One region of the Leucobacter sp. VD1 genome, then DNA from elsewhere that is predicted to be linked to it. Evidence: predicted binding sites of a transcription regulator. Region 1 holds the regulator's gene; the other holds the start of a gene.
The links. Region 1 encodes HspR, which represses chaperone genes until heat shock. Its sites were predicted from a motif close to AAGTTGAGTCNNNNNGACTCAACTT; they were not measured.
Positions count from the first base shown of each region.

Region 2: a site for HspR is predicted at 1,961-1,985, ahead of WFL22_RS10570 (Hsp20/alpha crystallin family protein). Genes of this name have one in related genera too.

Region 1 is NZ_JBBCPO010000002.1:203,350-207,756, reverse strand. It holds gene dnaK (molecular chaperone DnaK) at 1-686, shown strand, start outside; gene WFL22_RS06315 (nucleotide exchange factor GrpE) at 689-1,300, shown strand; gene WFL22_RS06310 (DnaJ C-terminal domain-containing protein) at 1,293-2,255, shown strand; gene WFL22_RS06305 (heat shock protein transcriptional repressor HspR) at 2,270-2,692, shown strand; gene WFL22_RS06300 (class I SAM-dependent methyltransferase) at 2,680-3,816, shown strand; gene WFL22_RS06295 (helix-turn-helix domain-containing protein) at 3,888-4,208, opposite strand; gene WFL22_RS06290 (MFS transporter) at 4,356-4,407, shown strand, end outside.
Region 2 is NZ_JBBCPO010000003.1:336,604-341,010, reverse strand. It holds gene WFL22_RS10575 (bifunctional alpha,alpha-trehalose-phosphate synthase (UDP-forming)/trehalose-phosphatase) at 1-1,789, opposite strand, end outside; gene WFL22_RS10570 (Hsp20/alpha crystallin family protein) at 2,023-2,493, shown strand; gene WFL22_RS10565 (dihydrofolate reductase family protein) at 2,705-3,349, shown strand; gene WFL22_RS10560 (ABC transporter permease) at 3,418-4,152, opposite strand; gene WFL22_RS10555 (ABC transporter ATP-binding protein) at 4,149-4,407, opposite strand, start outside.

The DNA.
Region 1 (4,407 bases):
AGCTGATCGAGCGCAACACCGCGATTCCCACGAAGCGCAGCGAGACCTTCACCACGGCCGAGGACAACCAGCCCTCTGTCGCGATCCAGGTCTTCCAGGGCGAGCGCGAGTTCACTCGCGACAACAAGAACCTGGGCACCTTCGAGCTGACGGGCATCGCCCCGGCACCCCGCGGCATCCCGCAGATCGAGGTCACCTTCGACATCGACGCCAACGGCATCGTGCAGGTCTCGGCCAAGGACAAGGGCACCGGCAAGGAGCAGACCATCACCATCTCGGGTGGTTCGACGCTCTCCAAGGAAGACATCGAGCGCATGGTGCGCGAGGCCGAAGAGCACGCCGCCGAAGACAAGAAGCGCCGCGAGTCGGCCGAGCAGCGCAACAACGCCGAGCAGCTCGCCTACTCGGTCGAGAAGCTGATCTCCGAGAACGAAGACAAGCTGCCCGAGGACGTCAAGACTGAGGTGCAGGGCGATCTCGACGCGCTCAAGCAGGCGCTCGCCGGCGACGACGACGAGGCCGTGAAGACGGCTGCCGGCAAGCTCGGCCAGAGCCAGACCAAGCTCGGCGAGGCGATCTACGCGGCCGCACAGGCTGAACAGCCCGCCGCAGACGCCGACGCCGCAGGGGCGAACGATGACGACGTGGTTGACGCCGAGGTCGTCGAAGACGAGGAGCAGAAGTAACCATGGCAGCACAGGAACAGCGCACGCCGGGCGAAGACCCGAACCGCGACGATGTTCCTGCGACGACGGGGCCGGAGGCGAATGCCTCCGGCCCCGTGCCGCAGGAAGACGGGCTCACCGTCGATGACATCCTGAACGCAGACCAGAGCACCGACGCGAAGGCCGCCGACGCAGCTGCAGCCGAGGCCGCTCCCGAGGAGAACCCCTACCTCGAAGATCTGCGCCGTCTCACCGCGGAGTACGCGAACTACCGCAAGCGCACCGAGGCCAACGCGCAGCTCGAGAAGCAGCGCGCCGTGGCCGCGGCGGTCACCCCGCTGCTCACAGTGCTCGACGATCTCGACCGCGCTGAGCAGCACGGTGATCTCGTCGAGGGCACCGCGTTCTTCACCATTGCGCAGAAGATGCGCGCCACTATGGAACGTCTCGGCTTGGTGAGCTATGGCGAGAAGGGCGAACCCTTTGACCCGCAGCTGCACGAGGCCATTGCGCAGGTGCCCGTGCCTGGCACCGAGCAGCAGACCGTTCTGGACGTGATCGAGCGGGGGTACCGCGTCGGCGACGTCGAGCTGCGCCCCGCCAAGGTAGCGGTGGCGGTGGGGGCAGATGGCTAGTCAGGATTGGCTCGAGAAAGACTTCTACGCGATCCTCGGCGTCTCAAAAGACGCGAGCGAGGCTGAGCTCAAGAAGACGTACCGCAAGCTCGCCCGCAAGCATCACCCCGACTCCAACCCCGGCGACGCCGTCGCCGAGGCGAAGTTCAAGGAGATCAGCGAGGCCTACTCGGTGCTCTCCGACAAAGAGCAGCGCGCCGAGTACGACCAGATTCGCGCCATGGGTGCTGGCGGCGCCCGCTTCACCGCAGGCGGGGGCGGCGGTCAGGGCTTCGAGGACATCTTCGGAGGCATGTTCGGCGGTGGTCGCGGCGGTGCCAACTTCAGCTACCAGGGTGGGTTCCCACAGGGCGGCCAGGGTTACGAGGACATCTTCAACATGTTCGGTGGCGGCCGCAGCGGCCCGCAGCCGGGGCGCGACATCCAGGCCACGACCACGCTCGATTTCGAGACCGCCGTGCAGGGCAAGACCGTCACGCTGCAGACCCCGAATGGTTCGGTGAAGGTGAAGATTCCGGCGGGTGTCTCGGACGGGCAGAAGATCAAGGTGCGCGGCAAGGGCGAGCCGAGCCCGAACGGCGGGCCCGCGGGCGACATCATCCTCACGGTGAGTGTTCGCAAGCACCCCGTGTTCGAGCGCGACGGCCAGAACCTGCGCCTCAAGCTGCCGGTCACCTTCTCGGAGGCCGCGCTCGGCGCGACCGTCGAAGTGCCGACCCTCGGCGGCGATCCCGTGCGCCTCAGGGTGCAGCCGGGAACGCCCAGTGGGCGGGTGCTGCGGGTGAAGGGGCGTGGTGTGCAGAGTGCCAAGGGCACCGGCGACCTGCTCGCCGAGGTGCAGGTGGTCGTGCCGTCGCACCTCTCCGAGGAAGCCCGCGCGGCGCTTGAGGCCTTCCGCGAAGTGGAGCCCCGGGAGAACCCGCGCGAGGATCTTCTGTCGCGCGCCCGTGGCTGAGAGCGGTGAGACCCATGGCTGAACCTCAGATGGATCGCTACACCCCGGTGTTCGCGATCGCCGCCGCCGCGGAGCTGGCCGAGATGCACCCCCAAACGCTGCGACAGTACGACCGAATCGGGCTCGTGTCGCCGCAGCGCACCCGTGGCAACACCCGCCGCTATTCGCTGCACGATGTGGCGCGTCTGCGCGAGGTGTCACGGCTGTCGGCCGAGGGGCTCAGCTTGGAGGGGATCCGCCGGGTGCTGCGGTTGGAGGATCGGGTGCGCGAGCTCGAGGGCCGTGTGCACGAGCTCGAACAAGCGCTCGCTCAGGAGCAGCTGCAGCGGCCCGAGCGGCGTGTGTTCGCTGCCGGTGCCGCGGGCGGGGAGGTCATCACCCTGCGCCGCGGCACCCGCGTGCGGCGCAACGCCGAGGTTGTCGTGTGGAAGCCGTAACCGCGCTCTTCGCGCAGCTTTCGCGAGCGCCTGATTTCGATGCTCCTGAGTTGCAGGCCTACGATTCTGCCGATGAGCTGATGCTCGACACCGTCGCCGATGAGCTGCGCGGCATCGACGACGGTGAGCTGGTGGTGATCGGTGACCGTCACGGTGCGCTCACGCTGGGTGCGGCGAGCCTCGGTGCGCGGCGGATCCGCGTGCACCAGGATCCGCTGCTCGCCGAGCGCGCGCTTACCGCGAACGCGGAACGTCTCGGCCTTGCCGGGATGCACAGCTCGCACCCGCTCGACGAGTCGCTGCTGCGCGATGCGCGGCTGGTGCTGCTGCAGTTGCCGCGGGGCCTCGACGCGCTCGACGAGATCGCCTGGTCGATCGCGCGCTGGGCGCATCCCGAGGTGCGGGTGGTCGCCGGCGGGCGCGTGAAGCATATGACTCGTGCTCAGAACGAGGTGCTGGGCCGCTCCTTCGGCGAGGTCTCGGCGGGGCTCGGGTGGCGCAAGGCTCGGGTGTTGCGGGCGAGCGCGCGGCGTGACATCGGCCCCGCGCCGTTTCCGCAGTGGGGATCGGATGCTGCGCTCGCGTTTCGGGTTGCCGCGTTCGGGGCGACATTCGGGGGTGCCACGCTCGATCACGGCAGCAGGCTGCTGCTCGAAGGGCTGGGTGTGCCCGAAAGGCCTGGCGTGAAGCCCGCCCGTATCGTTGATCTCGGCTGCGGCAATGGGGTGCTGGCCGTTTCTGCGGCGCTGCGCTGGCCCGACGCCGAGGTTATCGCGACAGACCAGTCGGCCGCCGCGGTTGCTGCGGCTCGGCTCACCGCGGCAGAGGCGGGTGTGGCGGATCGGGTGGCGATCCACCGTGCTGATGCTCTTGAAGCCGTGCCCGATGGGTGGGCGGATCTGATCCTGCTCAACCCGCCGTTTCACACGGGGGCGACGGTGCACGCGGGAGTGGCGCACCGCCTGATCCGCGCGTGCCGTCGCGCACTCGCTCCCGGTGGCGAGCTGCGTCTCGTTTTCAATTCGCACCTGCGCTATCGGCCCCTCGTGGAGCGCGAGATCGGCCCGGTGCGCGAGGTTGCCCGAGACCGCACCTTTACGGTGCTGTCGGCGATGCGTCGCTGAGCTGGGTGTGCTCGCCAGTGCGGCCCACCGCTGCGCCGGCGAGGGTCGTCAGGCCTGACTATCGAGGGTGGTCAGGCCTTGCGGCGGCGCGGATTGCCCTGCTCTGCGCGGGCCCGAATGAGGTCGCGGGCCGAGATCTGGTGCACGCGCACACCGTAGTCATCAGCGCTGAGGCCTGACAGAAAACTGCCCGGATCCACTTCGAGCGCGGTGCCGAGGCGCACCAGCGTTTCGGCAGTCGGGCTGGAGACGCCGCGTTCGATCTTGCCGATGCTGGTCCAACTGATCTCCGCGAGCTCGCCGAGATCTTCCAGCGAGATACCAAGGTGCTGGCGGATCTCGCGTACGCGGCGGCCGATCTTTATCGCGGCTTCCGAGTGAATGTTTGGCACGCACCCAGCGTGCTCGACTCATGCATTCGGCACCAGGCCTTGCGAGCACTGGCTAAAAATGCCCAGTGTGTTCGCGCATTATTCGGTGAGGATGAAAGCCCGAACTCGCCCGACGGTGGCTGACCGTGGGCGTACTCTGGAAGCGACATGTCGAACGCCACACGGGAACTGCTGCTGCGTCTTGCCCCGAGCATCTACG
Region 2 (4,407 bases), on a different contig from region 1:
CCCCCGTCGCAATGCTCACGTCAAGCCCGGTCAGCTCAGAGCCGTGCGAACCCGACACGATCCAGCCCTCGCTCTGCAGCCCCGTCTCGGCGAGGCCTGCCAGCGAGCGTCCCGTCAGCACGGCCACGTAGGTGTCCGGCGCGCTGCGCAGCACTTCGAGCGCCTGCCGTGCGCGGGGCAGCATTCGCGCATCTTGTGGCCGGGGCACGATGGGCGCGAGTGTGCCGTCGAAGTCGCTCGCCACGATGAGTTGCGGCAGCGCCGCGAGGCGGCGCACCCGGTCGTCGATGCTGCGCGGCACGAACGCCGTGCTGACCTGAATCGGCTCCGTGCGCTCGCCCGTGTGGCTCGGGCGCTGCGCCTCGGCGGCGGCGCGCACCGCTCCGAGATATCCCGTTGCCCAGTGGGCCACATCATTGTCGTAGACAGTGCGCCGCAAGGAGCGCATACGGCGGCGCTGCTCTTCGCGGGGCATGTGCACGGCACGCACCACGGCCGCTTTCAGCCCCTCAATGTCGTGCGGGTTGACGAGCAGCGCGTCACGCAGTTCGTCGGCGGCACCCGCGAACTCGCTCAGCACCAGCACGCCCTGCTCGTCGGTGCGGCAGGCCACATACTCTTTGGCGACGAGGTTCATGCCGTCGCGCAAGGGGGTGACGAGCAGCACGTCGGCGGCGAGGTAGAGCGCCACCATCTCGTCGCGGGTGTAGCCGCGGTGCAGGTAGACGAGGGGGGCGTGGCCGAGCGATCCATGCTCGCCGTTGATGCGGCCCGCCGTGAGTTCGACCTCGTCGCGCAGCTGCCGGTAAGCGTCGACTCGCTCTCGGCTCGGGCTCGCCACCTGCACCAGCACAACGTCGCCGGCGTCGATCTCGCCATCGCTGAGCAGCTCGTCAAAAGCTTTCAGCCGGTGGCGAATGCCCTTCGTGTAGTCGAGCCTGTCGACGCCGAGCATCACCGTCTTCGGGTTGCCGAGTTCTGCGCGGATCTGGCGAGCGCGCTCCTGCACCTCGGGCCGCGCGGCGACCTCAGCGAAGGCTGCGGCGTCGATGGAGATGGGGAACTCCTGCGCGAGCACCGTGCGGGAATGGTGCTCTGCGGTGCCGGGCACGACGATGGTGTTGCCGAGGGCGGGCACGCGGGTGAAGCGCTCGGCAGTCGTGCGGAAGGCCACCGCGTCGGTGACCTGCTGGAAGCCGATCACGTCAGCACCGAGCAACCCCTCGACGACGCGTTTGCGCCAGGGCAGCTGGGCGAAGAGGCGGCTGGGCGGGAAGGGGATGTGCAGGAAGAACGCGATGGTGAGGTCGGGGCGCAGCTCGCGCAGCATCTCGGGCACGAGCTGCAGCTGATAGTCGTGCACCCACACGATGGCGCCCTGCGCAGCGTGCTGCGCGACGCGCTCGGCGAAACGCTGGTTCACCCGCTGATAGCGGTCCCACCACACGCGGTGGAAGTCGGGGCGGGCGATCACGTCGTGGTAGAGCGGCCACAGCGTGCCGTTCGAGAAGCCCTCGTAGTAGAGCTCGACGTCGTCTTCGCTGAGTTCGACGGGTGCGAGCCGCATCGAGCCGATCTCGAAGGGTTCAAGGGTTTCATCGGCGGCGCCGACCCACCCCACCCAGAGGCAGCCGAGCTGCTCCACGATGGGTGCGACGGCGGTGACAAGGCCTCCTGGCGAGGTGCGCCACGAGGTTGATCCGTCGGGCTCGACTACCCGGTCTACCGGCAGCCGGTTCGACACCATAACGAGCTCGCGCCCGCCCGTCATGTCCTGCATCTCGGTCATGGCACCCCCTGCACTCTCTGCCCGCAGTCTACCGAGCGCGAGGCCCTGGCCGCTGCCCATTGCGGGCGGGGAGCGCGCGGTGCTATGCCACCCACCAGCACCCACCTTGCGCGGCGTTTGCCATCAGCGAACTATCTGGCACTCTCAATGCTCGAGTGCTAATCTCAAGACAAGTTGAGTCGCATTAGCTCAACTTCAACACACAAGTCAGTCGATGAGAGAAAGGTGCGAATATGGCCAGCTACAACCCCTTCCGCGACGTTGAACGCATTGCGGATGCACTCCTCTCCGATCCGCTTCGCGGGCCTCGGCAAATGCCGATGGATCTCTATCGAGACGGTGACCACTATTTGCTGACGGCAGACCTGCCCGGGATGGATCCCGGTTCAGTCGACATCGATGTCGACGGGCAGCTTCTCACTATCCGCGCCGAGCGCACGTTGCCGGAGGCCGAACACGTGAAGTGGATCACCCGCGAACGAACCGCAGGGAGCTTCTTGCGCCAGCTGAGCCTGGGGCAGGGGATTGACACTGAGCGCATCAGCGCCAGCTACGACAACGGCGTTCTCTGCGTCACGATCCCGGTGAGCGAGCGAGCAAAGCCGCGCAAGGTAGAAGTTCGGTCGACCAGCACCGCAGGCGCGACCTCGACAATTCAGGCTTCGGGGTCGTCTCCCGCCCAGCTGGAGAACTCTTCCTCATAGCCTCACAAGACGCTGCGTCACGAACCCGGTTTAGCACGAGGGCTCCGTGCCTGCTCTCTCGAGCAAGCACGGAGCCCTCATCATTTCAACCTCTTGAGGAGCAGAAACGTCAGGGGTGGCGTGACTGGCCCCAATCATTTACTCTGCGAGTGCGCGGTCACGCCCGCTCAGCCGAGCGGGGGCCGGCCCCGCCCGATCCGCTGGAGGCATCATGACTCGCACGCGCGTGCACAATCAGTTCGTGTCGCTCGACGGGTTCTCCGCCGGGGAGTACGTCACCTTCGATGAGCCGATCGGCGGCGCCCGTCACCTCTTCGACTGGTTCGACGGACGAGTCATCGAGGGTGTGCACCGGGTTGCGGAGCCGGTGACGCTGGACCGGGCACTGTTCAGCATGTGGGGCCAGGGCATCGGTGCCGAGATCATGGGGCGACGCAAGTTCGGCCCACAGCAGGGGCCGTGGCCCGACGACGGCTGGCGCGGCTGGTGGGGCGACGAGCCGCCTTTCAAGACGCCCTGCTTCATCCTCACCCATCACCCGCGAGAACCGATGGTGTTCGAGAACGGCACGAGCTTCCACTTCATGGACTCCGGGCCGGAGGAGGCGCTGCGGCAGGCACAGCAGGCTGCGGGTGATCAGGATGTGCGGATCGGCGGCGGCCCGACAACGATCCGCCAGTTTTTGAGCGCCGATCTCGTCGACTTCATGCACGTCATCGTCGTGCCCATCACGCTGGGCCGAGGGGTGAGCCTGTGGGAGGGCGTGACCGGATTCGAGGATCGCTTCACGCTCGAAACGGTCGCCAGCGCGAGCGGCCTCACGCATCAGCTGTGGAACCGCCGGGCGGAGGCCTGAAGGGCCGCCGCTCGACGGGCGTGAATACGTACAGCCGCGGCGCGAACCGCCCGATCCGCCCCTCTCATCTACGGCGTACGACGGCGCAGGGTGAGCGCGGCGAGCCCGAGCGCCACCAGCGTCACCGCGGCGATCACGATGAGCGGCCGGCCGAGATCCCAGCCCTCGTCGCCCCGCGTCACAGCGTTCACCGCGTCGATCGCGTAGCTGAGGGGCAGCCAGTCGGAGATCGTGTGCAGCGCGTCGGGCATCTGATCGCGCGGCATCAGCAGGCCGCCGAGAAGGATCTGCGGGAACACGAGCACCGGCATGAACTGCACGGCCTGAAACTCGGTGCGCGCGAAGGCGCTGGCGAGCAGCCCGAGCCCGGTGCCGAGCAGCGCGTCGACCACGGCGACGAGCCCGAGCTGCCAGAGCGGGCCGGAAACCTCGAGCCCGCAGACGATTACCGCGAAGCCGACAGTGATCACCGCCTGCACCGTGGCGGCGAGCCCGAAGGCGAGCGCGTACCCCACGATGAAATCGCCCTTGCCGAGCGGGGTGGTCATCAGCCGTTCAAGGGTGCCCGAGCGCCGCTCCCGCAGTGTGGTCACCGAGGTGATGATGAACATCAGAATGAAGGGGAACAGCGCGAGCATCGGCCCGCCGAGCCGCGAGAACGCGCCCGGCTGCGCGTCGAACAGCCATGCGAAGAGGCCCACGAGCAGACTCGGCATGAGCAGCAGCAGGGCGATGGAGCGCGGATCGTGGCTGAGCTGCCGCAGCACGCGGCCAGCGGTGGAGCAGCTGCGGGAGAGGTTCATCGCGCCTCCCCTGAAGCAGCGGCACTGTCGGCGCTGTGGCGCCCGTGGTGAGGCGGATCGGTGGGATTCGGGGGCGAGACCGGGTAGGTGCCGTCGCCCGGCTGCGATGCGATGATCGCGAGGAATGCCGCCTCGGGGTCGTCGGTGTCGGTCTGCGCAAGCAGGGCCCCAGGTGAGGTGTCGGCGATGATGCGCCCCTCGCGCATCAGCAGCAGGCGGTCGCAGCGCAGCGCCTCGTCCATGACATGGCTGCTG